4 regions of the Actinacidiphila sp. bgisy144 genome follow, and region 2 is predicted to be linked to each of the others. Evidence: riboswitches for the same ligand, from Rfam matches in the RefSeq annotation. Region 2 holds a riboswitch; each other region holds the start of a gene.
The links. A riboswitch is a leader RNA that binds a small molecule or an ion and turns the genes downstream of it on or off. The one in region 2 is predicted to bind cobalamin.
Positions count from the first base shown of each region.

Region 1: another riboswitch for cobalamin. It lies ahead of AC3EVP_RS16275 (CbtB domain-containing protein); the one in region 2 lies ahead of cobN (cobaltochelatase subunit CobN).
Region 3: another riboswitch for cobalamin. It lies ahead of AC3EVP_RS13150 (cobalamin biosynthesis protein); the one in region 2 lies ahead of cobN (cobaltochelatase subunit CobN).
Region 4: another riboswitch for cobalamin. It lies ahead of AC3EVP_RS05890 (ABC transporter substrate-binding protein); the one in region 2 lies ahead of cobN (cobaltochelatase subunit CobN).

Region 1 is NZ_JBYIRM010000012.1:114,462-121,960, reverse strand. Features, by position in the region: gene AC3EVP_RS16300 (glycoside hydrolase family 2 protein) at 1-676, shown strand, start outside; gene AC3EVP_RS16295 (putative protein N(5)-glutamine methyltransferase) at 870-1,733, shown strand; gene nicT (Nickel transporter NicT) at 1,744-2,817, opposite strand; gene AC3EVP_RS16285 ((2Fe-2S)-binding protein) at 2,990-3,793, opposite strand; gene AC3EVP_RS16280 (CbtA family protein) at 3,842-4,708, opposite strand; gene AC3EVP_RS16275 (CbtB domain-containing protein) at 4,736-4,954, opposite strand; cobalamin riboswitch at 4,994-5,149, opposite strand; gene metX (homoserine O-acetyltransferase MetX) at 5,148-6,386, opposite strand; gene AC3EVP_RS16265 (bifunctional o-acetylhomoserine/o-acetylserine sulfhydrylase) at 6,389-7,499, opposite strand, start outside.
Region 2 is NZ_JBYIRM010000005.1:190,540-198,038, reverse strand. Features, by position in the region: gene AC3EVP_RS08185 (hypothetical protein) at 1-398, shown strand, start outside; gene AC3EVP_RS08180 (D-2-hydroxyacid dehydrogenase family protein) at 423-1,367, opposite strand; gene cobN (cobaltochelatase subunit CobN) at 1,489-5,157, opposite strand; cobalamin riboswitch at 5,342-5,464, opposite strand; gene AC3EVP_RS08170 (hypothetical protein) at 5,549-7,060, shown strand; gene AC3EVP_RS08165 (precorrin-8X methylmutase) at 7,057-7,499, shown strand, end outside.
Region 3 is NZ_JBYIRM010000009.1:46,849-54,347, reverse strand. Features, by position in the region: gene AC3EVP_RS13160 (putative cobaltochelatase) at 1-535, opposite strand, end outside; gene AC3EVP_RS13155 (cobyric acid synthase) at 624-2,117, opposite strand; gene AC3EVP_RS13150 (cobalamin biosynthesis protein) at 2,126-3,082, opposite strand; cobalamin riboswitch at 3,194-3,325, opposite strand; gene AC3EVP_RS13145 (SDR family oxidoreductase) at 3,435-4,358, opposite strand; gene AC3EVP_RS13140 (SDR family oxidoreductase) at 4,374-5,120, opposite strand; gene AC3EVP_RS13135 (hypothetical protein) at 5,316-5,528, opposite strand; gene AC3EVP_RS13130 (inorganic phosphate transporter) at 5,540-6,844, opposite strand; gene AC3EVP_RS13125 (class II aldolase/adducin family protein) at 7,135-7,499, shown strand, end outside.
Region 4 is NZ_JBYIRM010000004.1:31,596-39,094, forward strand. Features, by position in the region: gene AC3EVP_RS05875 ((2Fe-2S) ferredoxin domain-containing protein) at 1-90, opposite strand, end outside; gene AC3EVP_RS05880 (ABC transporter ATP-binding protein) at 87-905, opposite strand; gene AC3EVP_RS05885 (FecCD family ABC transporter permease) at 1,242-2,348, opposite strand; gene AC3EVP_RS05890 (ABC transporter substrate-binding protein) at 2,345-3,418, opposite strand; cobalamin riboswitch at 3,438-3,643, opposite strand; gene AC3EVP_RS05895 (TetR/AcrR family transcriptional regulator) at 3,786-4,514, opposite strand; gene AC3EVP_RS05900 (LLM class flavin-dependent oxidoreductase) at 4,570-5,682, shown strand; gene AC3EVP_RS05905 (sulfurtransferase) at 5,679-6,638, shown strand; gene AC3EVP_RS05910 (LLM class flavin-dependent oxidoreductase) at 6,635-7,499, shown strand, end outside.

The DNA.
Region 1 (7,499 bases), on a different contig from region 2:
GCCCAAGCCGCTCTACCACGAGCTGAAGCGGCTGTACGCGGACCGGCTGCTGACCTTCCAGGAGCGCGCGGGGGACAGCGGGGGCAGCGGGGACGGCGCTCTGGTGCTGGCCGTGGTCAACCAGGCGGCGCGGGCCTGGTCCGGCAGCGTGCTGCTGCGCCGGGTCACCGTCGAGGGCGAAGTGCTCGCGGAGGTCCGGCTGCCCTTCACCGCGGCCGCCCGCACCGTCGCCGACCTGCCGGTGCCGCCGCGGCTGCGGCCGGCGGCGGGCAGCACCGCGCAACTGCTCACCGCGGACGCCGAGCCGAACGCCGAGCGGGGCGGCGACACGGACACCGAGCCGGGGGCGGCGCGCGCGTACTGGTTCCCCGCCCGGGACAAGGACTTCGCCTACCCGCGCCCGCAGTGGGACCTCTCGTTGACCGTCCGCGACCAGGACACCGGCGGCTCCGACACCGCCGTGCCCGCCGTCGAGATCACCGTCACCGCCCGCACCCTGCTGCGCGACCTGCTCCTCCAGGCCGACCGGCTCGGCCCGGCCGCGCACACCGACCGCGGCCTGACCACGCTGCTGCCCGGCGAGCACGCCACCTTCACCGTGCACGGCTGGCCCGACCCCACCGCCGAGGCCGCGGCCGCCGCCCTGCACACCGTCAACGCCGCGGTCGTACGGTAGGTTGTCCGGCACGGCGCCGCGGACCGGGTCCGGCCGCAGCGCGCCCCGCGACGAGCCGAGGAGGTGGGACCGATCAACCGCCGCAGGACACCACGCTCGCTCCCACCGCACGGCCGCGCCCGCTGACGTCGACACCCCCGCGCGACGGCACGGCCCCAGGGAGCGACACGCTTCCCGAAAGGCACCGCCACCCATGTCCGAACCCCACGTCGCGCCCCGCCCCGGCACCGGCAGCCGCCCCGGCTGGCCGCACCCGGCCGACACCGCCGCCGAACTGCGCGCCGCCGGCTGCGTCTTCGCCGAGGAGGAGGCGGGCCTGCTGACCGAGGCCGCCGCCACCCCGCAGGAGCTGGCCGCGATGGTGGCGCGCCGCGCGGGCGGCCTGCCCCTGGAACACGTCGTCGGCTGGGCCGGGTTCGCCGGCCTGCGGATCGAGGTCGGCCCCGGGGTGTTCGTGCCGCGCCGCCGCACCGAGTTCCTGCTCGCCCGCGCCGCCGCCCTGCTGCGCCCCGGCGCGGTCGTGCTGGACCTGTGCTGCGGGTCCGGGGCGGTCGGCGCCGCACTCGCCGCGGCCGCGCCCGGCGTCGAACTCCACGCCGCCGACCTCGACCCCGCCGCCGTGCGCTACGCCCGCCGCAATCTGGCGGCCGCCCGCGGCCAGGTCCACCAGGGCGACCTGTTCGCGCCCCTGCCGCCCACCCTGCGCGGCCGGGTGGACATCCTCACCGCCAACGTCCCCTACGTGCCCACCGGCGACATCCCGCTGCTGCCCGCCGAGGCCCGCGACCACGAGGCACCGCTCGCCCTCGACGGCGGCGCCGACGGCCTGGACCTGCTGCGCCGCGTCGCCCGCGACGCCGCCACCTGGCTCGCGCCGGGCGGCACCCTGCTCTCCGAGGCCAGCCGGGCCCAGGTCCCCGCCGCCCTGCGCGCCCTGCGCGCCGGCGGCCTGACCGCGGCCACCGCCCACGACCCCGACCTGGAGGCCACCGTGCTGCTGGCCACCCGCCCGCACCCCGGGCCCGCCCCGCACCGGTCACCGCGGGAGCGGCCCTGAGCGGCGGGCCCTACTCCGGGCCGGCGTCGGCGGTGCGCAGGCCGGTGGACCACTTCTCCTCGATGTTGCCGTACTTCCAGACGGCCAGGGCCACGGCCCAGGTGAGGAAGAACAGGCCGACGATGACGTAGCCCACAATGTTGAGGTCCAGCCCGCCGATCCAGTCCCAGAAGGAGCCGTGCAGACCGGCCTTGTCGGAGATCAGGCCGAGCAGTTCGACGGTGCCGATGATCAGGGCGACCGCGACGGACAGGCCGGTGATGGTGAGGTTGTAGTAGACCTTGCGGACCGGCTTGGAGAACGCCCACTCGTACGCGAAGTTCATGAACGAGCCGTCGATGGTGTCCAGCAGGCACATGCCGGCGGCGAAGAGGATCGGCAGGCACAGGATCGCGTACCAGGGCAGGCCCGAGGCGGCGCCGGAGCCGGCCAGCACCAGCAGCGCGATCTCCGTGGCGGTGTCGAAGCCGAGGCCGAAGAGCAGGCCGATCGGGTACATCTGCCACGGCTTGCTCACGGACTTCATCAGCCGGCCCAGCAGGCGGTTCATCAGACCGCGGTTGTTGAGCTGGTCCTCCAGCGCCGCCTCGTCGAACTCGCCGTGCCGCATCCGCCGGAAGACCTTCCAGATGCCGCCCAGGATCAGCAGGTTGACCAGCGCGATCGCGTACAGGAACGTGCCCGAGACGGTGGTGCCGATCCAGCCGGTGACGTCGTGCAGCCCGGAGTTGTCGTGCGCCACCGGGTCGGCGAGCGACCTGATGCCCAGGGAGAGCAGGAAGGACAGCCCGAAGACGATCGAGGAGTGGCCGAGCGAGAACCAGAAGCCGACCGACAGCGGCCGCTTGCCCTCGCCCATCAGCTTGCGGGTGGTGTTGTCGATCGCGGCGATGTGGTCGGCGTCGAAGGCGTGCCGCATCCCGAGCGTGTAGGCGGTGACGCCGATGCCGACCCCGAAGACGCCGGTGCCCGTCCGGTAGTGGTGCGGGGCGACGATCACCGCGAGCGTGAACCAGCCGATGACGTGCAGCGCCACGATGAAGCCGGCCATACCGCCCAGCCGGGTCCACTCGGCACGCGACATCGACGCCGATATCCGCTGGAGGCGGGACCCCGCGGCGGGGCGGGTCTGGATGATGGAGGTCAACGTTGCGTCCTTTGCGACCGGGGGCGGGACACCTCGATGCGACACATTACTTGTTGCAAGTTGCTCGCAACAAGACCGGGTCCTCATGCCCGCAACGCTTTGACCTGCTTCATCCCGGGCGCACCGGCACACGGGAGAGCGCACAGTCGCCGCACAGCGCCCCGGCGTGCCCCGGCGCGGCCCGGTAGATCAGGCAGCAGCTGCGCCGCCGGAAGGCGCCGTGGCCCCCGCCGGCGTCCGCCGGGGTGAGGTGCCCGGCGCCGCGCAGCGGGCCGCCGGCCAGCAGCAGCCCGGTCAGCGCGCGGGCCCGCGCGGCGGCCTCCGGGCGGGCCGCGGCGACCATGCGGGCGGCGCCGGCGAGCGCGGACGCGGTGTTGCCCCGCAGGACGTGCGGGGAGACGCGGGAATCCGCGCAGGCCGCGGTCAGTTCGCGGACCGGGCCGGAGAGGACCGCCGCCGCGAACGCGTCCGCAACCCCACCAGTCTCCGCGGGCCCGGTCTCCGCCGGGGCGGGCGGGTCCGCCGCGCGGCCGGGCAGCCCCGGCAGGGCCAGCGGGTAGGGGCCGCCGAGCGCGGGCTGCCAGCGCAGGTCGGACAGCCGTACGGCGCCGGGCACGTGCCCGTACAGCACGGCCAGCGCCAGGTAGGGGGAGAGCAGCCGGGCCACCAGGCCCAGGTGGGTCACGGACGCGGCCACCCGCTCCTCGACCGCGTCCGGCTGCTGCCCGCCGCCCGCGGCCAGCACCCCGCGTACGGCGGCCACGCGGGCGGCCAGTACGCCGCTGCCGTCTGCCAGCTCGGCCATCGACCGCCAGCCGGAGCCGCCGCCGGCCGCGTCGGCCGCCGCAGCGCTCTCGACCGCGAAGAACGGCCCCAGCTCCGCCAGGGCCGCTCTCGTCTCATCGCCGTGCACGGCGCCACCCTGCCGCGGCAGGGTGAGGTGGCGCGCCGAGGCGCCCCCTCACGCCTCCACCGGGCCGACCCGGGGCGCCCGCGCGGCGCGGCCGGTCGGCGAGGCGCTCAGCACCCGCTCCGAAAGCGGCCCGAAGACCAGCGCGATCGCCGACCACAGCAGCAGCTGCGCGGCCACCGAGTACAAGCGGAACCGGAACAGCACGTCCGCAGGGAAGCCCGGGTAGACGATCCGCCCCGCCGGGTCGGTCAGCGGCTGAGGTGTCTCCGTGGCGTGGTCGCCGTACTGCTCGCGGTTGGCGGCCAGGTGTCCCAGCGCGGGCAGCAGGCCGATCACGACGCAGATGGCGGCCACGAAGGCCGCACCGGCCAGCAGCGTGGCGTTCCACGTGCCGAACCGCCCCTGGAGCCGCCGCCCCAGCCACACCGCCAGCGCGAGCAGCGTGATCGAGCAGACCACCATGACCAGGTAGAGCCCGGTGCGGGCCTTGATGGTGTCCTCGTGCCCGATCGCGGGCGGGTTCGCCGGGTACTTCACGAACGGCACCAGGTAGAAGCCGAGGAAGCCGCCGCCGGCCACCAGCAGCGCCAGCGTGCGCGGCCGGACGCCGCCGACCCGCCCCAGGCACACCGTGTAGACCACCGCGAAGAGGGCGCCCATCGCGGCACCGAAGAGGACCAGGCCCACGCCCATGCCGACATCGGCCTGGACGGTGCGGCTGAACAGGTCGGGGCCGTCCGGCGAGACCGGCAGGCCCGCGGCCTTGTCTAGGGCGCTTTGCGCCGCGTCCCGGCCGCTCTCGTAGCTGATCGCCCGGTTGATCTGCGGTTCGGCGAAGATCCGTGCGAAGACGAACGCGAGCAGCCCGCCGATCGCGCCGGCGAGCACGCCGCGCAGTACGAGTCGTTTCTCCATGTCGAGTTGTCCGCCTGCCTGTTGTCGTCAGTGGCAGGGGAAGCCGAGGAAGTGCCGCGCGTCGTGCACGAACTCGTGGATGTGCATGTCCCGGCCGAAGACGGACACCGCGCCCTGGTCGACGCCGATGAAGTAGTAGGCGGCCAGCGCCAGGAGCGCGCTGCCGACCAGCCAGAGCACCGCCTTGGAGACGGGCAGGACGACCGGCGTGGCCTCGGTCGACGAAGGGGTGGACACAGAACTCACGGGTGGGGCCTCCTTCGGGGATACAGCGTCCCTCGGTTCGAGTGGGGCGGCGTGACGGCGGAGTATCTGACTCCCGGACGCCCCCAGAGGCGACCGGTACACAGTGGCGCGACCGTGCCGGAGTTCCACCGGCTTCCTCACACCATCACGAACGACCAGCGTACGGGCGGGCGAACCGGCACGTCAACGCATGTCACCTGCTTCCCGCCACACCGCGCGGGGGCCGCCGCGCCGCCGGAGGCGGCATCAACTCCCCGACCAGCGCCGCCACTTGATCCACCTCGATGAGGAAGCCGTCATGCCCGTACGGCGAGCGGATCGTCCGCGTCCGGTCCGCGCCCGGGATGCCCGCCGCCAACTCCTCCTGCTGCGCGGTCGGGTAGAGCCGGTCGGAGTCGACCCCGGCCACCAGCGCGGGCGCCGTGACCCGCCGCAGCGCCGCCGCGGTGCCGCCCCGCCCGCGCCCCACGTCATGGGCGTTCATCGCCTCGGTGAGCACCACATAGCTGCCCGCGTCGAACCGGCGCACCAGCTTGTCCGCGTGGTGGTCGAGATACGACTCCACCGCGTACCGGCCGCCGTGCCAGGGCAGTTCACCGCGCTGCGGGTCCCGGCCGAAGCGCGCCCGCAGTTCCGGCTCGCTGCGGTACGTCAGGTGCGCCAGCCGGCGGGCCTGGCCGAGACCGGCGTGCGGGCCGCCGCCCGGCCCGGCGCCGTGGTAGTCGCCGCCGCGCCAGGCCGGGTCGGCCCGGATCGCCCGCAGCTGCACCGACGCCCAGCCGATCTGCTCGGCACTGGCCGCCGCCGGGCAGGCGAGCAGCAGCAGCGCGCCGACCCGCTCCGGGCGGCCGGCCGCCCACTCCAGCGCCCGCATGCCGCCCATCGACCCGCCGACCACCAGCGCCCACCGGTCGATGCCCAGCGCGTCCGCCAGGCCCGCCTCGGCCGCGACCTGGTCGCGCTGGGTCAGGAACGGGAAGGCGCCGCCCCACGGCCGCCCGTCCGGCCGGGCGGTGGCCGGGCCGGTGCTGCCCTGGCAGCCGCCCAGCACGTTGGGCGTCACCACGAAGAAGCGGTCGGTGTCCAGCGCCCGGCCCGGCCCGACCAGCGCGTCCCACCAGCCGGCCGTGGGATGGCCGGGCCCGGCAGGGCCGGCGACGTGGCTGTCCCCGGTCAGCGCGTGCAGCACCAGGACCGCGTTCGAGGCGTCGGGCGCGAGGCGGCCCCACGTCTCGTACGCCAGCCGCACCTCCGGCAGTTCGCCGCCCGCCTCCAGCGCGAGCGGCCCCGGGGCGCGGTGCCAGCGCCGCCGCCCGGGCGGGTCCCCCGGCCGCCACGCCCCGGAGGCGGGCGGCGGGAGGACCCCGCCGGCGGGTTCCGGGGCGGCGCCGGCGGGCGATCCGGCGCCGGGGACCGGCGGCGTGCCGGGCACGGTCAGGACGCGCCCTTGGCCGCGCGGAACCCTGCTTCCAGGTCCGCCTTGAGGTCCGCGACGTTCTCGATGCCGACCGACAGCCGCACCAGGCCGGGCGTCGCACCGGTCTGCGCGAGCTGCGCCTCGTCGAGCTGGCTGTGCGTGGTGGAGGCCGGGTGGATGATCAGGCTGCGCACGTCGCCGATGTTCGCCAGGTGGCTGAAGAGCCGCACCGCGTCCACGAACCGCCGGCCGGCCTGTGCGCCGTCGCGCAGTTCGAAGGCGAGCACCGCGCCCGCACCGCGCGGCAGGTAGCGCTGCCCGGCCTCGTACCAGGGGCTGGAGGGCAGGCCCGGGTAGTGCACCGCCGCGACCTCGTCGCGGGCCTGGAGCCACTCCGCGAGCTCCTGCGCGTTAGAGGAGTGCCGCTCCAGCCGCAGGGACAGCGTCTCGACACCCTGGAGCAGCAGGAACGCCGAGTGCGGCGACAGCGCCGGGCCGAGGTCGCGCAGCAGCTGCACCCGCAGCTTGACCGCATAGGCGCCGGGGCCGAGCGCCGGCCAGTACTGGAGGCCGTGGTAGCTCGGGTCGGGCGCGGAGAAGTCCGGGAAGCGGTCGGCGTGCGCCCCGAAGTCGAAGCTCCCGCCGTCCACGACCACACCGGCGATGGTGGTGCCGTGGCCGCCGAGGAACTTCGTCGCCGAGTGCACCACCACGTCCGCGCCGTGCCGCAGCGGCTGGAGCAGGAAGGGCGTCGGCACCGTGTTGTCCACGATCAGCGGCACCCCCTCGGCGTGCGCCGCGTCCGCCACGGCCTGGACGTCCAGCACGTTGCCGCGCGGGTTGCCCAGCGTCTCGGCGAAGAACGCCTTGGTGTTCGGCCGCACCGCCGCCCGCCACGCGGCGGTGTCGTCCGGGTCGACGAAGGACACCTCGACGCCGAACCGCGGCAGGGTGTGCTTGAAGAGGTTGTACGTCCCGCCGTACAGCGACGAGCCGGCCACCACGTGGTCGCCGGCGCCCGCCAGCGTCAGGATCGCCAGGGTCTCCGCGGCCTGGCCGGACGCCAGCGCCACCGCGGCGACCCCGCCCTCCAGTGCGGCGATCCGCTGCTCGAACACGTCCTGGGTC
Region 2 (7,499 bases):
ACGGCCGGCTGAGCGTGCCGCGGCTGGCGGTGTGCGGGGCGCTCGCGCTGGTGCTGTTCGCGATCCTGCTGCCGGCCAGGACCACCGCGGGGGACGGCTGGCTGGACGTGCGCGGGCTGCTGCGCCGGCGGCGGGTGCACACCGACCACCTGGTCTCGGCGCGGTTCCTGGGGGAGATCGACCGCCGGGTGGTGCTGCGCGACGCGTTCGGCGGGCGGGCGTCGGTGGAGGTGCGGGTGCTGGTGGCGAACCCGTTCCTGTGGCACGAACTCGACCGCGGTGCCCGCCGCGCGCACGCCGCCGGGCTGCTGCCGGACCGGTGCGCACTGCGCGAGCTGGCGGAGTCGATCGACGCGGCCGGGGCGCGCGAGCTGCTGACGTCCGCGGGCATGCGCTGAGGCAGGGGCGAACGGGCCCGGCCGTCAGAGGGTGCGGATGGGGGCGCCCGCGCGCCACGCCTCGATGTCCTCCACGGCGTCGGCGTAGAAGATCCGGTAGGTGGTGTCGGTGACGTAGCCCATGTGCGGGGAGAGCAGGGTGCGGGGCGCGGTGCGCAGCCAGTGGCCGTCGGGCAGCGGCTCGGTGTCGTAGACGTCGAGGCCGACGCCGGCCGGGCGGCCGGCGGCCAGGGCGCGGCGCAGCGCGTCCTCGTCGATCAGCCCGAAGCGCGAGGTGTTCACGAGGTAGGCGTCGGGGCGCATGGCGCCGAGTTCGGCGGCGCCGACGATCCCGCGGGTGGCGTCGGCGAGCACCATGTGCACGGTGGCGACCTTCGCGGTGGCGAACAGCTCGTCCTTGCCGACCGCCCGGGCGCCGCCGGCCGCCGCCCGCTCCGCGGTGAGGTGCGGGCTCCAGGCCACCACGTCCATGCCGAACGCGGCGCCCACCGCGGCGACCCGCGCGCCGAGCCGCCCCATGCCGACGACGCCCAGCACCTCGCCCGCCAGGTCCGGTGCGACCCGCCGCTGCCAGCCGCCGGCCCGGATCGCGGCGTCGTCGTCGGCGACCTGCCGGACCAGGCCGAGGATCATCGCCCAGGTCAGCTCGGCGGTGCCGGTCGGGTGCGAGCGGGTGCCGCAGACCAGCACGCCGAACTCGGCCGCCGCGGCGAGGTCGATGGCCGCGTTGCGCATGCCGGTGGTGACCAGCAGCCGCAGCCGGGGCAGCCGCCGCAGGACCTCGCGGGGGAAGGCGGTGCGCTCGCGCATCGCCACCACCACGTCGAACGGCTCGAGGGCGGCGACGAGCGCGTCGCGGTCGGCCAGGTGCCGGGGGAAGAAGACCGGCTCGGCCCCGGGCAGCCGCCCGGACCAGTCGGCCAGCGACTCGGCGACCTGCTGGTAGTCGTCCAGTACGGCGACGCGCATCGGCGGTTCTCCTCCTGGTCGGGGGCCCGGCCCCGGCTCGGGGTGCCCGGCTTCTGCTGGTCGGATGTCGGTTCCTGCTGGTCGGGTGCCCGGCTCGGGCGATCCTACGGCCGCGCCGGGCTCACTCCTCGCCCTCCCCGGCGTCGCCGCCTTCGAGGTCGCCCTCGGTGTCCAGGAAGACCTGGCGCAGCTCGGCGAGCACCTCGGGGTCGGGCTCGGCCCACATGCCGCGGGACTCGGCCTCCAGCAGGCGTTCGGCGATGCCGTGCAGCGCCCAGGGGTTGGCGTCCTGGAGGAAGGCCCGGTTGGCGGGGTCGAGGACGTACGCCTCGGTGATCCTGTCGTACATCCAGTCGGCGACGACACCGGTGGTCGCGTCGTACCCGAAGAGGTAGTCGACGGTCGCGGCGAGTTCGAAGGCGCCCTTGTAGCCGTGCCGGCGCATCGCCTCGATCCAGCGCGGGTTGACCACGCGGGCGCGGAAGACCCGGGAGGTCTCCTCGACGAGGGTGCGGGTGCGGACGGTCTCGGGGCGGGTCGAGTCGCCGATGTACGCCTCGGGGGCGGTGCCGCGCAGCGCCCGTACCGCGGCGACCATGCCGCCGTGGTACTGGAAGTAGTCGTCGGAGTCGGCGATGTCGTGCTCGCGGGTGTCGGTGTTCTTCGCGGCGACGGCGATCCGGCGGTAGGCGGTCTCCATCTCGCCGCGCGCCGGGCGGCCGTCGAGCCCGCGGCCGTAGGCGTAGCCGCCCCAGACGGTGTAGACCTCGGCGAGGTCGGCGTCGGTGCGCCAGTCGCGGGAGTCGATCAGCTGGAGCAGCCCGGCGCCGTACGTGCCCGGCCGGGAGCCGAAGATGCGGGTGGTGGCGCGGCGCTCGTCGCCGTGCTCGGCGAGGTCGGCGCGGGTGTGGGCGCGTACGTGGTTGCGGTCGTCGGGCTCGTCGAGGGAGGCGGCCAGCCGCACCGCGTCGTCGAGCAGGGCCACGGTGTGCGGGAACGCGTCGCGGAAGAAGCCGGAGATGCGCAGGGTGACGTCGATCCGGGGGCGGCCCAGCTCGTCCAGCGGCACCGGCTCCAGGCCGGTGACGCGGCGGGAGGCGTCGTCCCAGACCGGTCGGATGCCGAGCAGGGCCAGCGCCTCGGCGATGTCGTCGCCCGCGGTGCGCATCGCGGAGGTGCCCCACAGTGACAGGCCCACCGACGCCGGCCAGTCGCCGTTGTCGGTGCGGTAGCGGGTCAGCAGCGACTCGGCGAGCGCCTGCCCGGTCTCCCAGGCGAGCCGGGAGGGCACCGCCTTGGGGTCGACGGAGTAGAAGTTGCGGCCGGTGGGCAGCACGTTGACCAGGCCGCGCAGCGGCGAGCCGGACGGCCCGGCGGGCACGAAGCCGCCGGCCAGCGCGTGCACGGTGCGGTCGATCTCGTCGGTGGTCGCGGTGAGCCGGGGGACCACCTCGCGGGCGGCGAACTCCAGGACGGCGGCGACCTGTTCGCCGCTGCCGGCGGTGACGGCGGGCACGGCGGCCGGGTCCCAGCCGGCGTCCTCCATCGCCTGGACCAGGGCGCGGGCGCGCTCCTCGATGGCGTCGGCGGCGGTGCGGGTGGCGGCGGACTCGTCCAGGCCCAGCGCCTCGCGCAGCCCGGGCAGGGCCGCGGTGCCGCCCCAGATCTGCCGGGCGCGCAGGATCGCCAGCACCAGGTTGACCCGGTCGGTACCGGCCGGGGCCTGGCCGAGGACGTGCAGGCCGTCGCGGATCTGGGCGTCCTTGATCTCGCAGAGCCAGCCGTCGACGTGCAGCAGGAAGTCGTCGAAGCCCTCGTCGTCGGGGCGGTCGGCCAGGCCCAGGTCGTGGTCGAGGCGGGCGGCCTGGATGAGGGTCCAGATCTGGGCGCGGATCGCCGGGAGCTTCGCCGGGTCCATGGCCGCGATCTGGGCGTGCTCGTCCATCAGCTGCTCGAGGCGGGCGATGTCGCCGTAGGAGTCGGCGCGGGCCATCGGCGGCACGAGGTGGTCGACGAGGGTGGCGTGGGCGCGGCGCTTGGCCTGGGTGCCTTCGCCCGGGTCGTTGACCAGGAACGGGTAGACCAGCGGCAGGTCGCCCAGGACCGCGTCCGGGCCGCAGGCCGCCGACAGGCCGGCGTTCTTGCCGGGCAGCCACTCCAGGTTGCCGTGCTTGCCGAGGTGGATCATCGCGTCGGCGCCGAAGCCGCCGTCCGCGGCGGGGGCGGCGATCCAGTGGTACGCGGCCAGGTAGTGGTGGGAGGGCGGCAGGTCGGGGTCGTGGTAGATCGCGATCGGGTTCTCGCCGAAGCCGCGCGGCGGCTGGATGAGGACCAGCAGGTTCCCGTGGCGGAGGGCGGCGAGCACGATGTCGCCCTCGGGGTTGCGGCTGCGGTCGACGAACAGCTCGCCGGGCGGCGGGCCCCAGTGCTCCTCGACCGCGTCGCGCAGTTCCCGCGGCAGGGTGGCGTACCAGCGGCGGTAGTCGGCGGCGGGGACCCGGACGGGGTTGCGGGCCAACTGCTCCTCGGTGAGCCAGTCCTGGTCGTGGCCGCCGGCGTCGATGAGGGCGCGGATGAGGGCGTCGCCGGGGTGGAGGGGGGAGCCGTCGGAAGGGGTGACGTCGGAGGGACCGCCGTCGGACGGCGCGTCGAGGCCGGGGACGGGGTCGGGCCCGAAGTCGTAGCCCTCCTCGCGCAGGCGGCGCAGCAGGGCCATCGCGCTGGCGGGGGTGTCGAGGCCGACCGCGTTGCCGATGCGGGAGTGCTTGGTGGGGTACGCGGACAGCACCAGGGCCAGGCGCTTGTCGGCGGCGGGTATGTGCCGCAGCCGGGCGTGCCGTACGGCGATGCCGGCCACGCGGGCGGCGCGCTCGGGGTCGGCGACGTAGGCGGGCAGGCCGTCAGCGTCGACCTCCTTGAACGAGAACGGGACGGTGATCAGCCGCCCGTCGAACTCGGGCACCGCGATCTGGGTGGCCGCGTCGAGCGGGGAGACGCCCTCGTCGTTGGCCAGCCACGCGGCGCGCGAGCCGGTCAGGCACAGCGCCTGGAGCACGGGGACGTCCAGGCCGGTGAGCGCGCCCGCGTCCCACGCGTCGTCGTCGCCGCCCGCGGACGCGTCGGCGGGGCGGGTGCCGCCGGCGGCGAGCACGGTGGTGACGATCGCGTCGGCGGCGGACAGTTCGGCGACGAGTCCGGGCTCGGGGGTGCGCAGGGAGGCGACGAAGTACGGCAGCGCCCGGGCCCCGGCCGCCTCGATCGCGTCGCACAGGGCGCCGACGAACGCGGTGTTCCCGCTCATGTGGTGGGCGCGGTAGTAGAGCACGGCGACGGCGGGGGCGTCCGCGGGCGCCGCGGCGGCCGTACGCTCCAGCGGGCCCCAGGAGGGCGCGGGCGCGGGCGGTTCGAAGCCGTGGCCGGTGAGCAGCACCGTGTCGGACAGGAAGCGGGCGAGCTGCTCCAGGTTGGCCGGGCCGCCGTGCGCCAGGTACGCGTGGGCCTCGGCCGCGAGGCCCACCGGCACCGTGGACGCCGCCATCAGCTGGGCGTCCGGCGCCTGTTCGCCGCTGAGCACCACCACGGGCAGGGACGTCGCCAGCAGCGCGTCCAGCCCCTCCTGCCACGCCCGCAGTCCGCCCAGCAGGCGTACGACGACCAGGCCGACGCCCTCCAGCAGCTCCGGCAGCAGCGCCACGTCCACCCGCGTCGGGTTCGCGAACCGGTACGCCACCGGTCCCCCGGCCGCCCGAGCGCTGAGCAGGTCCGTGTCCGACGTGCTCAGCAGCAGCACCCGTTCGGGATGCGGCCCGCCGAGCCCCTGCTCACCGGCGGGCGAAGGCGCTTCGGCCGGGGGCAGTTCCTCGGCACCCCGCACCGGGGCGGTGGTGCTGGAGTCGGCGGAACGGGGCAACTCGGATGATCCGGTCACAACGAAAACCCTTCCTCGGGGTGTCCGCGCCCCGGGTGGTGTCGGACGGCGGGAGTTCCTGGCTCGCTCGACCGCCGGAGGCACCGGTGGCCAAGTTCACAGTGGCGGGACCGCGCCGGATTCGCACCGGGCTTCCTCCCCTGTCGCCGTCTGCGGCAATGGCGAACCGGAAGGTCCGCACGGGGAGCATAGTAAGCGCCGTAGGCATTCGGCAGATGACCCGATTTGTGGCACGGTCGGTATGCTCGCCGCCATGTCCACCGCCCCCGACCAGCCCGTCCAGCCGCCGCGGCCGGCCGCCGACGCATGCCCGGCGGACGTCAACGCGGCGGTAGGGGAAGGCGCCCGGGCCCCGCGCGGCCGGGCGGACGCCTGCCCGGGGGCCCTTCGGCTGCACACCGCCGACGACGGCGCGCTGGCCAGGGTCCGCGTCCCGGGCGGTGTGCTCGGCGCGGCGCAGGCCGAACGGCTGGGCGAGGCGGCCCGGCGGTTCGGCGACGGTGATGTCCATCTCACTTCGCGCGGCAACGTCCAACTGCGCGGCCTGGCCGCGGGCTGCGGGGCGGAGCTGGCCCAACTGCTGGGCGCGGCCGGGCTGCTGCCGTCGGCGGCGCACGAGCGGGTACGGAACGTCGTGGCGTCGCCGCTGTCGGGCCTGGACGGACAGGGGCACCTGGACGTCGGGGGCTGGCTGCGGGAGCTGGACGGGCTGCTGTGCGGGAGCGCGGCGGCCGCGGCGCTGTCCGGGCGGTTCCTCTTCGCGCTGGACGACGGGCGCGGCGACGTCGCGGCCCTGGGACCCGACGTGACGCTGCGCGCGGCGCCGGACGGCACGGCGCTGCTGCGGATCGGCCGCAACGCGGCCCTCCGCCTTCCCGCCGCCGACGCGCCCCGGGCCGCACTGCTCGCCGCGGAGGGCTTCCTCGCCGCGGCCACGCCCGACGGCGGCGGCGAGCCCACCGCGTGGCGGGTGGCCGACCTGCCCGACCGCGGCGCGGCCCTCACCGCGGACCTCGCCGGCCGTCTCACCGCACCGCCCGCCACCACCGCGGCCCCGCCCGCCGCCTCCCCCGCCGGCACCCGGGGGAAAGCCGCACACACCGCCTCCCCCGCCCTCGGCCCCATCCCGCACCCGGCCGCCCCCGGCGGCCCCCTCGCCCTCTCCGTCCTCGCCCCCCTCGGCCGCCTCACCCCCGACCAGTGGCGCGCCCTGTGCGCGCTCGCCGCCCGCACCCCGGCCGCGCAACTGCGGCTCACCCCGTGGCGCGGCGCCGTCGTCCCCGGGGTGCCCGCCGACCGGGCCCGGGCGGAGCTGGCCGCGCTCGCGGCGGCCGGACTGGTGACGGACCCGGGCTCCCCGTGGGTGGGCGTGAGCGCGTGTGCCGGGCGGCCCGGCTGCGCGAAGTCGCTCGCCGACGTCCGCGCGGACGCGGCGGCCCTCGTCCACCCGGCACCCGGGGACGCCGAGCCCTCCCGCCCCACCCCCGGGAGCGGGGAACCCGGGGACACACAGCCCGAGGGCACACAACCCGGGAGCGGGGAACCCGGGGGCGCCACCCCCCGCCCCCTCCCCGTCCACTGGTCCGGCTGCTCCCGCACCTGCGGCCGCCCCCGCACCCCCGACCGCGTCGAAGTCGTCGCCACCTCGAACGGCTACCGTGTGGACCTCTTCCGTACCGGGGCCCCGCTGCGAAGCGCCCACCCCCGGCCCGCCGACCTCGCCGCCACCGTGGCGGCCGCGCGCCGCGGCGCGCCGACCGAATGAGCGAGACCACCGTGCCCCCTGTGCCCCCGGTCCCCCCGGGCTCCGCGTACCCCTACGCGTACGAGAAGGACGGTGCGGCCATCTACCGCCGGTCCTTCGCCACGATCCGCGCCGAGGCGGACCTCGGCGGGCTGCCCGCGGACGTCGCCCAGGTCGCGGTGCGGATGATCCACGCCTGCGGCATGGTCGACCTGGTCGCCGACCTGGCGTACTCGCCCGGCGTGGTCGCGCGGGCCCGCGCGGCGCTGCGGGCCGGGGCGCCGATCCTCTGCGACGCCGCGATGGTCGCCAGCGGGGTGACCCGCAAGCGGCTGCCCGCGGACAACGAGGTGATCTGCACGCTGGGCGACCCGTCGGTGCCCGCGCTCGCCGCGGAACTCGGCACCACCCGCACCGCGGCGGCCCTGGAACTGTGGCGGGACCGGCTGGAGGGCGCGGT
Region 3 (7,499 bases), on a different contig from region 2:
CCACCAGCAGGAAGCGCGCCGCGTGCCGCACCGACACGCCCTCGCGCTCCACGTAGCTCGCCCCCGTCGCGGCGGCGTCCAGCAGCACATCCACCAGGTGGTCGTTGAGGAGGTTGACCTCGTCGACGTAGAGCACACCCCGGTGCGCCTCGGCCAGCAGCCCCGGCTCGAACGCCTTCACGCCCTCGGCCAGCGCCCGTTCGAAGTCCAGCGCGCCGACGAGCCGGTCCTCGGAGGCGCCCACCGGCAACTCGACGAGCTTCGTGGCGCGCCGGGCGCCGGCCGGGTCCGGGTCGTGCGGCCCGTCCGGGCAGCCCGGGTCCGGCGCGGCCGGGTCGCAGCTGAACCGGCAGCCGGGCACCACCGCCACGTCCGGCAGCAGCGCGGCGACCGCGCGCACCGTCGTCGTCTTCGCCGTCCCCTTCTCCCCGCGCACCAGCACACCCCCCACCGCGGGCGAGACCGCGTTGAGCAGCAGGGCCAGCCGCAGGTCGTCCTGTCCGACGACAGCGGTGAACGGGTAGGTGATGCTCATGGCAGGATCGCTCCTTCGAGCGGAAGTCGTGGGTACGGGGCCGTGCGCGGCGCCTGCGGCGGTGCCTGGTGGGCGCGGGGCGGCGGTCTCACGGCGCCCCCGGCGGCAGGAACGGCAGGCCCTCCGGCGGGCCCTGCTCCACCAGCCGCAGCAGCGCACCGGTGTCGGCGTGCTCCTCGACCAGGTCCGCCAGCCGCTCCAACTGCTCCTCCCGCAGCGCCTCGAAGCGGGTGCCGGGCGCGGGCTCGAAGCGCCGCCCGGCCGCCGCGGCCACCTGCCGCAGGAACGCCCGCCGGAAGCCGTCGCTCTCCAGCGACCCGTGCCAGTGGGTGCCCCACACCGCGCCGACCCGGCAGCCGTCGAGGAACGGCTCGTCACCGCCGCGCACTTCGGCCACCCCGTGGTGGATCTCGTAGCCGCGCACCTGCTCGCCGTACTGCGTGCCCTCGGGGCGGGCGAGGGTCTTCTCCCGGGCGAAGCGGACCCGTACCGGCAGCAGGCCCAGCGCCCGGACCGTACCGGCCTTCGACTCCACCTCGTCGTCGATGCGCTCGGCCAGCAGTTGGAAGCCGCCGCAGATGCCCAGCACCGGGCGGCCCTGCGCCGCGCGCTGCCGTACCGCGTCGGCCAGGCCGCGCGCGTGCAGCCACTCCAGCGCGCGGACGGTGCCGCGGGTGCCGGGCAGCACCACCAGGTCGGCGTCGGCCAGTTCGTCCGGGCGGTCCACGAACCGCACCACCACACCGGGTTCGGCGGCCAGCGCGTCGAGGTCGGTGAAGTTCGACATCAGCGGCACCGCGGCCACCGCGACCCGCAGCACCTCCTCGCCGTGGGGCGCCTCGACCGCGGACTCGCGCACCGCGCCGCGCAGCGACACCCGCAGCCCGTCCTCCTCGTCGATGCCCAGGCCGTGCGCGAAGGGCAGCACCCCGAAGGTGGGGCGGCCGGTGAGGCCGCGCAGCATGTCCAGGCCCGGCCTGAGCAGCGAGACGTCACCGCGGAACTTGTTCACCAGGTAGCCCGCGACGAGTTGCTGGTCCTCCTGCGCGAGCAGCGCCGTCGTGCCGTAGAAGGACGCGAAGACGCCGCCGCGGTCGATGTCGCCCACCACGACCACCGGCAGCCGCGCGCTCCTGGCCACCGCCATGTTGACGATGTCGGTACGGCGCAGGTTGATCTCCGCGGGGCTGCCCGCGCCCTCGCAGACCACCGCGTCGTGCGTACGGCCCAGCTCCTGGAGGCAGTCCACCACGGTGCCGAGCAACTCCGCCTGCTTGCCGCCGTGGTAGCCGCGCGCGCTCAGCTCGCCGACCGGCCTGCCCAGCACCACCACCTGGCTGCGCTGCTCGCCGCCCGGCTTGAGCAGCACCGGGTTCATCAGCGCCGACGGCTCCACCCCGGCCGCCTGCGCCTGCATCGCCTGCGCCCGGCCGATCTCGGCGCCCTCCCGGGTCACGTACGAGTTGAGCGACATGTTCTGGCCCTTGAACGGCGCCACCCGCAGGCCCTGCCGGGTCAGCCACCGGCAGATCCCCGCGGTCACCACGCTCTTGCCGGTGTCCGAACCGGTCCCGGCGACCATCAGCCCCTTCACCGCGCACCCCTCGTGCCGGTCCGGCCGCGGGCCGCCGACAGCAGCACCGACGCGCCCAGCGCGAGCGCGCCGACCCGGCGGGACAGCCGCACCGCGCGCCCGATGTCGGCCGGCCGCGGCGGCCGGAACCCCGCGCCCAGCACCGGCCGGTGCTCGACCCGCCCCCCGTACGCCAGGGTGCCGCCCAGTCGCACCCGCAGCGCCCCCGCGAACGCGGCCTCGACCGGCCCGGCGTTGGGCGAGGGGTGCCGCGGCCCGTCCCGGCGCGCGGTGGCCAGCGCGCTGCCCGGATACGGCCCGGCCAGCGCGGCGAGCAGGGCGGTCAGCCGCGCGCCGGGGTAGCCGGCCGCGTCGTCCAGCCGGGCGGCCGCCCACCCGAAGCGCAGGTGCCGCGGGGAGCGGTGGCCGACCATCGCGTCCAGCGTGTTGGCGGCACGGAAGCCGACCAGCCCGGGCACCCCCGCGAGCCCGCCCCACACCAGGGCGCCGACCACCGCGTCCGAGGTGTTCTCCGCGACCGACTCCACCACCGCCCGCGCCAGCGCGTCGGCGTCCAGCGCGGCCGGGTCCCGCCCGCACAGGTGCGGCAGCCGGTCCCGGGCGGCGGCCAGGTCGCCGGCCTGAAGCGCCGCGCCGATCGTGCGGGCCTCCCGGGCGAGCGAAGTGCCGCCCAGCACCGACCAGGTGGCCGCCGCGGCCAGCGCCGCGCCCAGCAGCGGGCGGCGCCGGGCCGCCCGCTCGGCGACGGCGGCCGCGGCCACCGCGCCGCCCACGCACAGCGCCGCGTACGCGCTGCCGGCGCCCCGGTCGTCGCGCCACATCCGCTGCTCCAGGGCGCCGGCGGCCCGCCCGAACCCGGCCACCGGGTGGCCGCGGCGCGGGTCGCCGATCAGGAGGTCGCCGAGGAAGCCGAGTGCGGCGCCGTACGCGTAGGCACGGTGGCGGCCGCTCATGCCGCGGATATCCGGGTACCGGCGGCCGCCAGGGCGGGTGCCGCCTGCGTGCAGGGCATGGCGAAGTCCTCACTCAGGGTCCGCGCCCTGGCTCGACGTGACCGGCGGTGAGAGTCTCCTGGCTCCCGGATCAACGCACTCCCGGGCCTTCCCGCCGGCGTGCGCCGGCCGTGGCCTCCAGCTTCGGGAGTGCACTCCCCGGTGACAGTGGCGGGACCGCGTCGGATTCGCACCGACTTCCTCTCCTGCCGCCGCATTGCTCCCGGCAGTTCACCACGCCCGGAGAAACCCCGTCAACCGGGCCTGCCTGCGGCTTTGCGGCCCCGCGCCGGCAGGTGGGCGCGCGGCCGGCTCAGAGGGAGGCGTGCTCGGGAAGCAGCTCCTGGATGCCGATGCGGTGGTAGAACTCCGCGCGGATGCGGTCGCTGACCGCGGACACGACCTCGCTGCCGTCGCGGCTGGGATCGATGTGGGTGCGGAACGGCCGCTCGCCCTGCGGCAGTCCGACCACCCGGACGATCTCGTCCGCGACCTCGTCCACGGTCCGCCCCGCGGGGAAGAGGTCGGTGAGCGCCTGCGCCATGGAGTCGCGCACCGCGCCGTACGCCTCGTCGTACGCGGTGTCCCGTACGGTGTCGGCCGGCCGGGCCGCGTGGGCGAAGTGGTTGGTGCCCGACGGGTAGGCGCCCGGCACCACGATGACGGTGTCGATGCCGAACCGGACCAGCTCGGCGGCGTAGCTCTCGGCCAGTGCGTCCATGCCCGCCTTCGCCGCGAAGTACGGGGCGAGGAACGGCGGGTGGCCGCCGCGGGTGGAGGACGACCCCACCCACACCAGCAGCCCCTCGCCCTGGCGGCGCAGGTGCGGCAGCGCGGCGCGGTTGACGCGCTGGGTGGACAGGACGTTGGCGTCGTAGAGCGCGGCGAGCTGTTCGGGGGTGAACGCCTCGGCCGGGCCCAGCGCCATGTGGCCGGCGTTGTGGACGACCACGTCCAGCCGGCCCTGCTCGGCGGTGACCTGCTCGATCGCCGCGTCGACTGACGCCTGGTCCTGCACGTCCATCTCGATGCCGCGCACGTCCACGCCCTCCGCCTCTGCGTACGCGGCGAGTTCGGCCACGCGGGGGGCGTTGCGGTCGGCGGTGGCGCGCATGCCCGCGTAGACGGTGTGCCCGGCCCCGGCCAGGAAGCGGGCGGCGAGGTTGCCGATGCCGCTGGAGGCGCCGGTGACGACGATGACCTTCGGACCGGTGCGGTGTGTCGTGGCTGGTGTCATGGCTGTTCCTGCCTCCTAGATGATTCCGCCGTTGGCGCGGACGGTCTGGCCGTTGACCCAGTGGCCGGCGGGGCCGGCCAGGAAGGCGGCCACCTCGGCGATGTCCTCGGGGGTGCCCAGGCGCTCCAGCGGGGGCTGGGCCGCGAGGCGGTCGACGGTCTCCTGGTCCTTGCCGGCCATGAACAGCGGTGTGGCGGTGGGCCCGGGGGCGATCGCGTTGACGGTGATGTCCCGGCCGCGCAGCTCGCAGGCGAGGATCAGGGTCAGCGCCTCGACGGCGCCCTTGCTGGCGGTGTAGGCCCCGTAGCCGGGGAACTGGAGCCCCACGACGGAGGTCGAGAGGTTCACGATGGCCCCGCCCGCGCGCAGCCGGCGGGCGGCCTGCTGGTCGACCACGAAGCTGCCGCGGATGTTGGTGCGGTGCACCGCGTCCAGCTCCGCGAGGTCCAGGTCGACGATCGGCTTCAGCCGCATCACGCCGGCGGTGTGCACGACGGCGTCCAGACCGCCGAAGGCGGCCTCCACGGTATCGAAGGCGGCGGCCATGGCGTGCTCGTCGGCGACGTCGCCGCCGACGGTGACGGCCCGGCCCCCGGCGCCCGTGATCTCCGCGGCGAGCGCCTCGGCGGCGGCCTTGTTGCCGGCGTAGTGGATGCCCAGGGCGTACCCGTCGCGGGCGAGCCGCCGGACGACGGCCCGGCCGATGCCACCGGACCCACCGGTGACCAGGGCGACGCGGACAGGGGTGGCGCTGGTGGACATGGCGTCCTCCTTGTTTTCGTCGATACGATCTGACGAGATCAACGATAACACAGATGGGGATCGATGATTCGGTCAGAGTGTTATCGGCGAAAACAGGAGAGGGGCCCGCGGGCGCCGGCATGCGAACAGCCCGCCGCCGGGACCCAGGTGGCGGGTCCCGGCGGCGGGCCGGGTGACGGCGGAGGGAGGGTGCGCTCAGCTGGCTATGAGGTGGATGCCGTAGGCGACGGCGGCGGCGCAGGCGGCGAAGCACAGGTAGGCGCCGGTGCGCGTCAGGAGCGCGGTGCCCTGGGCGGACGAGGGGCGGGAGAGCCCGACGATGCCGAGCGTGAAGACCCCGACGAGGCCGACGGTGGACAGCAGTGTGACCGCGAGGACCGTGCCGAGCGCGTGCCAGTCGATGCTCATGGCGTGCCCTTTCAGACCGTGGTGGGAGCGGAGGCGGGAGGCGGGACGGGGGAGGCCGCCGGAACGGCGGGCCCGGGGGCGGGTTGCGGCTCGGCCGCGGGCTCGGACGCGCTGTCGACCACGGTGACCGGGACGACGTGGACCGCGGGGGTGAGGTGGACGGCCGGTGCGGCCGGGACCGGGATCGTGGCCGGGACGGGGGCCTCGGCGGCCGCGGCGTCGTTGACGTTCGCGTGCGTGACCGGCTTGCGGCGGGCCGCCGTACGGACCACCGCGCACACCGCGAGGCCGATCACGCCGACCGTGGTGACCCCCCAGGTCCCGCGGTCGGCGAGGTAGGCCGCGGCGCCGGCGACCAGCCCGGCCGCGGGAAGGGTGAGCGCCCACGCGGCGACCATGCGCCCGGCGGTGCCCCAGTGGACCACCGCCCCGCGCCGCCCGAGCCCGGCCCCGAGTACCGACCCGGAGCAGACCTGCGTCGTCGACAGCGCGAACCCCAGGTGCGAGGACGCCAGGATCGTCGCCGCGGCGCCGGTCTGCGCCGCGAACCCCTGCTGCGGCTGGATGTCGGTGATGCCGCGGCCGACGGTCCTGATGATCCGCCAGCCGCCGATGTACGTGCCCAGCGCGATCGCGGTGCCGGCCGCGCAGATGACCCACAGCGGCGGGTCGGACCCGGGCGCGAGCGAACCGCCGGCGATGAGCGTGAGGGTGATGACGCCCATCGTCTTCTGCGCGTCATTGGTGCCGTGCGCGAGGGACACCAGCCCGGCGGAGGCGATCTGCCCGACCCGGTAGCCGCGCGAGGTGGCCGCCGGATCGGCGGCGCGGCCGAGCCGGTAGGTGAGCCGGGTGGCGAGCATCGAGGCGAGGCCGGCCACCACGGGCGCGGCCACTGCCGGAATGATCACTTTCATGACGACCGCGTCCCCGTGCACGCCGTGCGCGCCGACCGAGACGAGGGTGGCGCCGATCAGTCCGCCGAAGAGCGCGTGCGAGGAGCTGGAGGGGAGCCCGGCCAGCCAGGTCACCAGGTTCCACACGATCGCGCCGACCAGTGCAGCGAAGATCATCGCGGGTCTGATGCCGGCCGACTCGTCGATGATCCCGCCGGAGATCGTCTTGGCGACCTCCACCGACAGGAAGGCGCCGACCAGGTTGAGTACGGCTGACATGCCCACCGCGACGCGGGGTCCGAGGGCCCCCGTCGAGATGGTGGTCGCCATGGCGTTGGCGGTGTCGTGGAAGCCGTTGGTGAAGTCGAAGACGAGAGCGGTGGCGATCACGAGTCCGATCAGGAGCGTGATGTGTTCCATGGGCCCAGCAATCGTTCGGTCGGGCAGTGGCGAGGTGAACGTACGGAGCATTGATGAACGGAAGGTGAACTCGCGGCAGACTCGGGGTGCTGACATGAATCATCGGTGAACGCGGGGGGATCGGGAAGGGGTGCGGAGCGGTCGGGAGCGGTCGGCGCGACGCCCTGGCGCACTCCTGCGTGATCCCGCGGACCGGTGAAGCGAGCTGTAATCCGTGCTCTTTGGTGGTCGGTCCGCCCGTGGCACCCTCGAACCGGTATCAGCGGCACCAACGGCAGCAAGGGGTTCCCGTGCACGACGCAGCACAGCAGACCTGGTCCGACGTGGTCGACGCGGCCCGCCGCACCGTCGCGGACGGCCTCGTGGTCGGCACCTCCGGCAACGTCTCCGCCCTCGTCGGCGACGACCTCGTCCTGGTCACCCCCACCGGCGTGCCCTACCACCGGCTCGGGCCCGGCGACCTCGTCGGCGTCGACCTCGCCAGCGGGCGGCAGGTGCGCGGCGAGCTCAGACCGACCAGCGAACTCCCGCTCCACCTCGCCGTCTACCGCGGCACCCCCGCGCGGGCGGTCGTCCACACCCACGCACCGCACGCCACCGCCGTCTCCACGCTCGTCGCCGAGCTGCCCGCCATCCACTACATGGCCGCGGAGCT
Region 4 (7,499 bases), on a different contig from region 2:
GATCGTGGCGCCGGAGCGCCGGGCCAGGGCCAGCAGTTCGGCCCGGCGGCCCGCCTCCACCGCCGACATGCCGACCAGCACCAGGCTCATGACGCGTCCGCCCCGCGCAGTACGCCGTTCCACCGCACATGCGGGCGGTCGTGCACCGGATGGCGCGCCACGGTCACGTCCACCCCGTACACGCGCCCGACCAGTTCCGCGGTGAGCACCTGCTCCACCGGGCCGTGCGCGACCAGCCGGCCGCCGTGCAGGACGGCGATGTCCGCGCAGTAGGCGGCCGCGAGTTCGAGGTCGTGCAGCGCGGCCACCGCGGTGACGCCCAGAGCGCGGACCGTCTCCATGAACGCCAACTGGTGCCGCAGGTCCAGGTGGTTGGCCGGCTCGTCCAGCAGGAGCACATCGGGCTCCTGCGCCAGCGCCCGGGCGAGCTGGACCCGCTGGCGCTCGCCCCCGGACAGCGACGACCAGCTCCGGTCGAGCAGGGCGCCGACATCGGCGGCGGCCACCGCCCCGGCCAGTACGGCCTGCTCCCGCGCCGCCGCGGCCGAGCCCGGCGGCACCGGCCACCGGCCGCGGTGCGGGGTCCGGCCCAGCTCGATCACCTGTTGGGCCGTCAGGGGCAGGCCGGTGTCCGCCTGCTGCTCCATGAACGCCACCCGCCGCGCCCTGCGCCGGGCCGGCAGCGCGTACAGGTCCTGCCCGTCCAGCTCGACCCGCCCCCGGCCGGGCCGCCCCAGCCCGGCCAGGACCCGCAGCAGCGTGGTCTTCCCGGCGCCGTTCGGCCCGAGCAGGCCGGTCAGCCGGCCGGGGGCGAAGTCGAGCGCGACGTCCTCCAGCAGCACGGCGTCCCCGACCCGCACCCCGACCCCGGCGCACCCCAGCACCACCGGCTCCCGGGCGCTCACGCCCGGCCCCGCGGGTGGGGTTCGGCGGGGTGGTGGCGCGGGGTGCTCGGCGGCCGCCCTCCGCCCGTGGCGGATACCTGCCCGGGGTGGGGCTGCTGCCTGGCGGTCATGTGCGGCCTCGCGTGGTGGTTTCGGTGCGGTGGCGGCGGTCGGTGAGGGTGCGGTGTCGGGCGGTGGTTCGGCTGCTTGGCTGCGTTTGTGGGTGGCGGCTGTTCGGGGCGGTGTGTCGGTGCGGGGGCGGTGTGGGGCCCGCTGTCCGGGGGGCGGGGCTGTTGCGTGGGGGTCATGTGCGGCCTCGCGTGGTGACTCGGGTGGGGGAGGGGCGCCGGGCCGCGGTCATGGGCGGGCTCCCGCGGGGGCCGCGGTGCGGGTGCGGCGGCGGAGGAGGGCGGCGAAGAAGGGGGCGCCCAGCCCCGCGGTGATCACGCCGACCGGGATCTCCTGGTCGGGCAGGACGGACCGAGCGAGCAGGTCGCTGCCGACCAGGAGGGCCGCGCCGAGCAGCGCGGAGGCCGGCAGCAGGACCGCGTGCCCCGGGCCGCACAGCAGGCGGACGACGTGCGGGACCACGAGGCCGACGAAGCCGATGACGCCGGTCTCGGCCACCAGGCAGGCCGTCACCAGGGCGCAGGTGCCGACCAGGAGCCACCGCAGCCGTTCCACCGGAACGCCGAAGGAGCGTGCCGCGGTCTCGCCGAAGGCGAAGGCGTCCAGGTCCCGGGCCGCGGCGAGCGCCACCGCCGTTCCGGCGACGGCGACCGCCGCGAGGAACAGCGCCGTGTGCCACCGCACCCCGGCCACCGAGCCGAGCGTCCACTCCATGACACCGCGGGCGGCGTCCCGGTCGCCCAGGACGAGCACCACGAACGAGGTGAACGCTGCGCACATCTGCCCCACCGCGACCCCGGCGAGGACCGTGCGGGTCCCGGACAGCGACCAGGACCCCGCACCGGCCAGCGCCATGACGAGCGCCGCCGCGAGCAGCGCCCCCGCGAACGCGGCCACCGGCAGCGCACCGGCGGCCGCCGCGCCGGACGCGCCGACGCCGAGCACCAGTACGGTGACCGCGCCGACGGCGGCACCGTCGGAGATGCCCAGCAGGTAGGGGTCGGCGAGGTCGTTGCCGGTGAGCGTCTGGAGCACCGCGCCGCACACCGCGAGCCCGGCGCCGGTGGCCGCCGCACCCACCACCCGCGGCAGCCGCAGCTGCCAGACGATCTGGTCGTCCAGCAGCGTCACATGGTGGTCGCCCAGGCCCAGCCGCCGCAGCAGGACGTCGGCCACCACTCGCGGCGGCTCGTGCACCGACCCGATCGCGAGGCCGAGCAGGCACACCGCCAGCAGCGCCACCGCGGCCGCGGCCAGCACCGCAGCCGAGCGGGCCGCCGTACGGTCGCGGGCGCGGTCGGGCGTACGCGTACGCGTACGGTCCGCGGCCGTCACGACGCGGCGGGCAGCGCGGCCAGACCGGCCGCGACCCGGGCCGCGCCGTCCGCCAGGAGCACGCCGGGCGTCGACTCCGAGAACGGCACGACGACGAACGCGCGCCGGCGCACCGCGGCGAGCCGGCTCAGCACGGGGTCGTGCTCCAGATAGGAGATCTTGGCCGCGGCGCTGTCCCAGCTCGCGTCCGCGAGCACGATGGCGTCCGGGTCGGCGGCGGCCACCTGCTCCCAGCTCACGTTCTGCCAGCCGCCTTTCAGGGTGCCGAACACGTTGTGCGCGCCGACCGCGTCCAGGACGGTCTGCGGTCCGCCGTGGCCGGCCCCGACGTAGGGGGACTTGGTGCCGGAGTCGTACCAGAGCACGTCCAGGCCCTTGCCCGCGCCCTGGGCGGCCAGTGCGGCCAGCGCCGTCTTCTGCTGCCGCTCGATCGCGGCCGCCCGCTGCGGCACCCCGAAGACCGCGGCGATGTCGGCGAGTTCGCCCCACACCGCCTCGAACGACGCGGTGGGCACCTGCTTCGCGTCCGCGCAGCCGAAGGGCGACAGGTAGGAGCCGATGTGCTCGGCGGCCAGCTCGGCGCGGGTGCCGGCGACCTTGCCGGTGAAGGCGCTGGTGTAGGAGGCGTAGAGGAAGTCGGGGCGCGCGGCGAGGAGCTTCTCCTTGGACGGGTACTCCTTGCTGAGCACCGGCACGGAGTCGTAGGCGGCCTTCCACTTCGCCGGGATCGTGTCGTCGAGGTAGGCGGTGCCGGCCATCCGCGACTGGAGGCCCAGCGCGAGGGCGACCTCGGTGGCGCCCTCGTTGAGGGTGACCAGCCGCTTCGGGGGCGCGGCGACGGTGGTGGCCACGCCGCAACTGCGCACGCTGACCGGGGCGATGCTGCTGCGCGCGGTGGCGGAGGACGCCGGGCCGCTCGCGGCGGGCGCCCCCGTGCAGGCGGCCAGGCACCCGGTGGCCAGCAGGGCCGCGGCGGCGGCCGGCAGCCGTAGCGGGCGGGTGCGGGCCCGGGCGCCCGGGCGTATGAGACGGCTGATATGGCGGAACGGGCGCAGGGCGCTGCTCGGCACGTGTACTCCAAACCCTCGTGGAAGATGTCGCGCCGTGGCCGGTCTCCTGGCTTTCGCGTCGACGCTCCACGGCCGGCCTTCCCAGGCGTCCGTTGCCGGTCCGCCCAGTGGCCCCGACCGTCGTGGGGACGGTCGGCGCAGGGCCGCGGAACTCCGCGACTACAGTGGCGAGGGCCGCACCGGCTTCCGACCGGTTTCCCGTGCACCACGGCACGCGCACGCTACCAAACGCGCCGCCCCGCCCGGCCGGCCGGATCACGGGGCGCGGAGGGCCCGCACCGGCGCGGGGGCAGGGCCCGGTGCCAACGGCCGCGGCCCCGCCCGGAGTTGACGGGAAGGGCCGCGCGAGGGGAGTGCGGAGCGGAGGTCAGGACGGGCGGTCGGTGCCGTAGCCGTGCAGGAAGGCGTCGACGGCGCGGGTGACGCAGTCGCGGATCTCGGCCGCGCCCAGCGGCGGGCTGCCGTGGGGGCGGATGGTGATCTCCGAGGTCACCAGGGCGATGAAGTGCACGGTGGCGCGGGCGGGTTCGGGGATGCGCAGCAGCCCGGCGCCGGCGAGCTGCTCCAGCCGCCGGGCGACCTCCCGCTGGACGCGCTGCGGCCCGGCCTGCTGCCAGGCGTCGATCACGGCGGCGGGGAAGTGCTGCACCTCGGCCTTGATCTGCCGGATCATCGCGAAGTGCTCGGGGAACTGGGTGCGCTGGCCGACGAAGGCGCGGCCGAGCGCGAGCAGGTCGGCGCGCGGGTCGGTGCCGGTCACCTGCTTCTCGACGGTCGCTACGAACGCGTCCGCGACCTGCCCGGCGCTGTCGTGGACCACGTCGGAGAAGAGCTGGTCCTTGCCCTCGAAGTGGTTGTAGATGGTGCGCGTGGACACGCCGGCCTCGGCGGCGATCGCCTCGATGCTGGTGCGGCTGTAGCCCTCGCGGCCGAAGACGGTCCGGGCGCCCTGGGTGATGGCGTCGCGCTTGCCGGCCCGCCCGCCGGTTCGGGCGGGGCCGGGGCGCTCCGGTGCCGCCTTGCGGGCGGGGGCCGTCGGTGGGGTACTCAGGGGAAGCCTCCGATACGGGTCGTCGTCCGTTGCCCAATTTACCATGCACGTTGTACTTTACTTTGAGGGCTTTCCGTCAACCCGCCAGAGGACCGTGCACATGGATATCGGGACCATCACTTTCGGCACCCTACTCAGCGACCCCTTCACCGGGCACCGCGTCTCCCAGGCCGAGCGCCTCGACGAGGTGGTCCGCAGCGCGGTGCTCGCCGAGCGGCTCGGCTTCTCCTGGTTCACCGTGGGGGAGCACCACTTCGGGGAGCGCGACGTCATATCGGCGCCCCCGGTGGTGCTCGCGGCGATAGCCGCCCGCACCTCCACCATCACCCTGGCCACCGGCACCACGCTGGTCGCCAACCGCGACCCGGTGCTGGTCGCCGAGGACTACGCGACGCTCGACCAGCTCTCCGGCGGGCGGCTCCAGCTCATCGCGGGCGCGTCCTTCTTCCCCGACCCCTACACCGTCTTCGCCCAGCCGCCGGAGAGCAAGGCCGACCGCAAGCGGGAGAACCTCGAACTCCTGCTGCGCCTGTGGTCCGAGGACGAGCCCGAGGTGACCTGGCAGGGCGCCTTCCGCCCGCCGCTGGACGCGGTGCGGGTGCAGCCGCGGCTGCACCAGGCGCGGCCGCCGGTGTGGGTCAGCGGCGGCTCCAAGCCGGACTCGGTGCACCTGGCGGTCGAGACCGGGCTGCCGATGGTCTTCGGCACCACCGCCCGCCCGCCGCAGACCCACGCCCCGATGTTCGCGCTCTACCGCGAGCTGTGGGCCAAGGCCGGCCGCCCGGCCGAGCAGGCGCGCACCGGCGCCGCCAGCCACGTCTTCGTCGCCGACACCACCGCGCAGGCCCGCGAGCAGTGGCGGGAGTACTACGCCAACTACTTCCGCGGCGCGAAGCTGCCGGTCGGCGCCCGACCGCTCGCCTTCGACTTCGACGACCTGGTGGGCCCCGGCTCGGCGATCTGCGGCAGCCCCGCCGAGGTGGTCGACAAGCTCGGCCGGCTCCACGACCTGTGGGGCCACGACCTGCACCTGCTGTCCGTCGACATCGGCGGCATCCCGCACGCCAAGGTCGCCCGCGCCATGGAGCTGGTGGCCTCCGACGTGATCCCGCAGGTCGCGGGGCTCGGCGCGGACCGCCCCACCGGCGGTACCGTCGCCGCACCCCCGGCCGCCCAGGCCCCCTCGGTCGCCCAGGTCGGGGGCGCCGTATGAGCACCCCGGACGGCATACCCGCGCACATACCCGCGCCCACAGCCCCGCAGATACCGCCGGTCGTCCCGGCCGCCTGGGTACGGGAGCGTACAGCGGCCACCCCGGACACCGCCTCGGACGGCACCCTCGTACTCGCCGACGTCCGCTGGTACCTCGACGGCCGCTCCGGCCGCGACGCCTACCTCGCCGGGCACCTCCCCGGCGCCGTATGGGTGGACGTCGACACCGATCTGGCCGCGCCCGGCACCGCGGCCGGCGGCCGCCACCCGCTGCCCGCGGCCGAGGAGTTCGCCGCGCGGCTCGGCCGGCTCGGCATCGCCGACGACAGCGTGGTGGTCGCCTACGACGACCAGGGCGGTGGGTTCGCCGCGCGCCTGGTGTGGCTGCTGCGGCGCACCGGCCGCCGGGCCGCCCTGCTCGACGGCGGCCTGGCCGCGTGGGACGGCACCCTGGAGACCGGACCGGTGACCCGGGCGCCGGTGACCCGCGAGGTGACTCCGTGGCCGGCCCACCTGCTGCGCGACGCCGACGAGGCGGCCGCGGCCGGCCGCACGCCGACCGCCCTGCTCCTGGACTCCCGCGCCGCCGCCCGCTACTCGGGCGCCGACGCCCACGCCGGGGAGACCCGCACCGGGCACCTGCCCGGCGCGCTCAGCGCCCCCTGGCAGGACAACCTCACCGCCGGCGGCCTCTTCCGCCCGCCCGCCGAACTGCGCGCCCGGTTCGCCGCACTCGGCCTGACCGCGGCCGAGGAGGTGGTGTTCCACTGCGGCTCGGGCGTCACCGCCTGCCACAACCTGCTCGCCGTGGAACTGGCCGGGCTGCCGGACGCCGCGCTCTTCGTCGGCTCCTGGTCGGCGTGGTCGGCCGACCCGGACCGCCCGGTGGTGCAAGGCACCCGGCCGTTCGCGGCCGACGGAACCGGAGCGCCCGCGACCGGGGAGGCCGCGCGATGAGCCCCGTCGAAGGAACGCAGCTCGGCTTCGGCCTCGTCTCCCACTACCGCGGCCCCGACCCCGACCTGCTGGTGGCCGAGGCACGCCACGCCGAACAGCTCGGCTACGACCTGTTCGCGCTCAGCGACCACCTGCACAGCGACCGCGCCACCTGGGAGCCGTGGACCGCGCTGAGCTTCCTGGCCGCCGCGACCGACCGGATCACCCTGGCCACCGACGTACTCGGACTGCCCTACCGCGCCCCCGCGGTCCTGGCGAAGATGGCCGAGTCCCTCGACCGGCTCTCCGGCGGGCGGCTGGTGCTGGGCCTGGGCAACGGCGGCTACGAGGCCGAGTTCGCCGCCTTCGGGCTGAGCACCCGCACACCGGGCGAGAAGGTCGCGGCCCTCGACGAGGCCGTGCAGATCATCCGCGCCCTGTGGCGGCAGCCCCGGACGACGTTCCGCGGCCGGCACTTCTCCGTCCAGGACGCCCGCATCGAGCCGCGCCCCGCGCACCCCGTCCCGGTGTGGCTGGGCACCTACGGACCGCGGGCGCTGGCCGTCACCGGGCGCCTCGCGGACGGCTGGCTGCCGTCGCTGCAACGCCTCAGCCTGACCGAGGCGGTGGCGCTGCGGGACCGGGTGCGGGCCGCCGCCCGCGCGGCCGGACGCGACCCGGACAGCCTCACCTGCGCCTGCAACGTGCAGATCCGCCTGGGCGGGCCCGCCGCCGGCGGGCGCGTCGTCGCCGGGTCGTCGCAGCAGGTGGCCGAGCAGCTCGCGGCCGTGGTGCGCGCCGGGTTCACCTTCCCGCTGCTGTTCGGCCTGGACCACGCGGAGGACCGCGAGCGCTTCGCCGCCGAGGTGGCCCCGCTGGTGC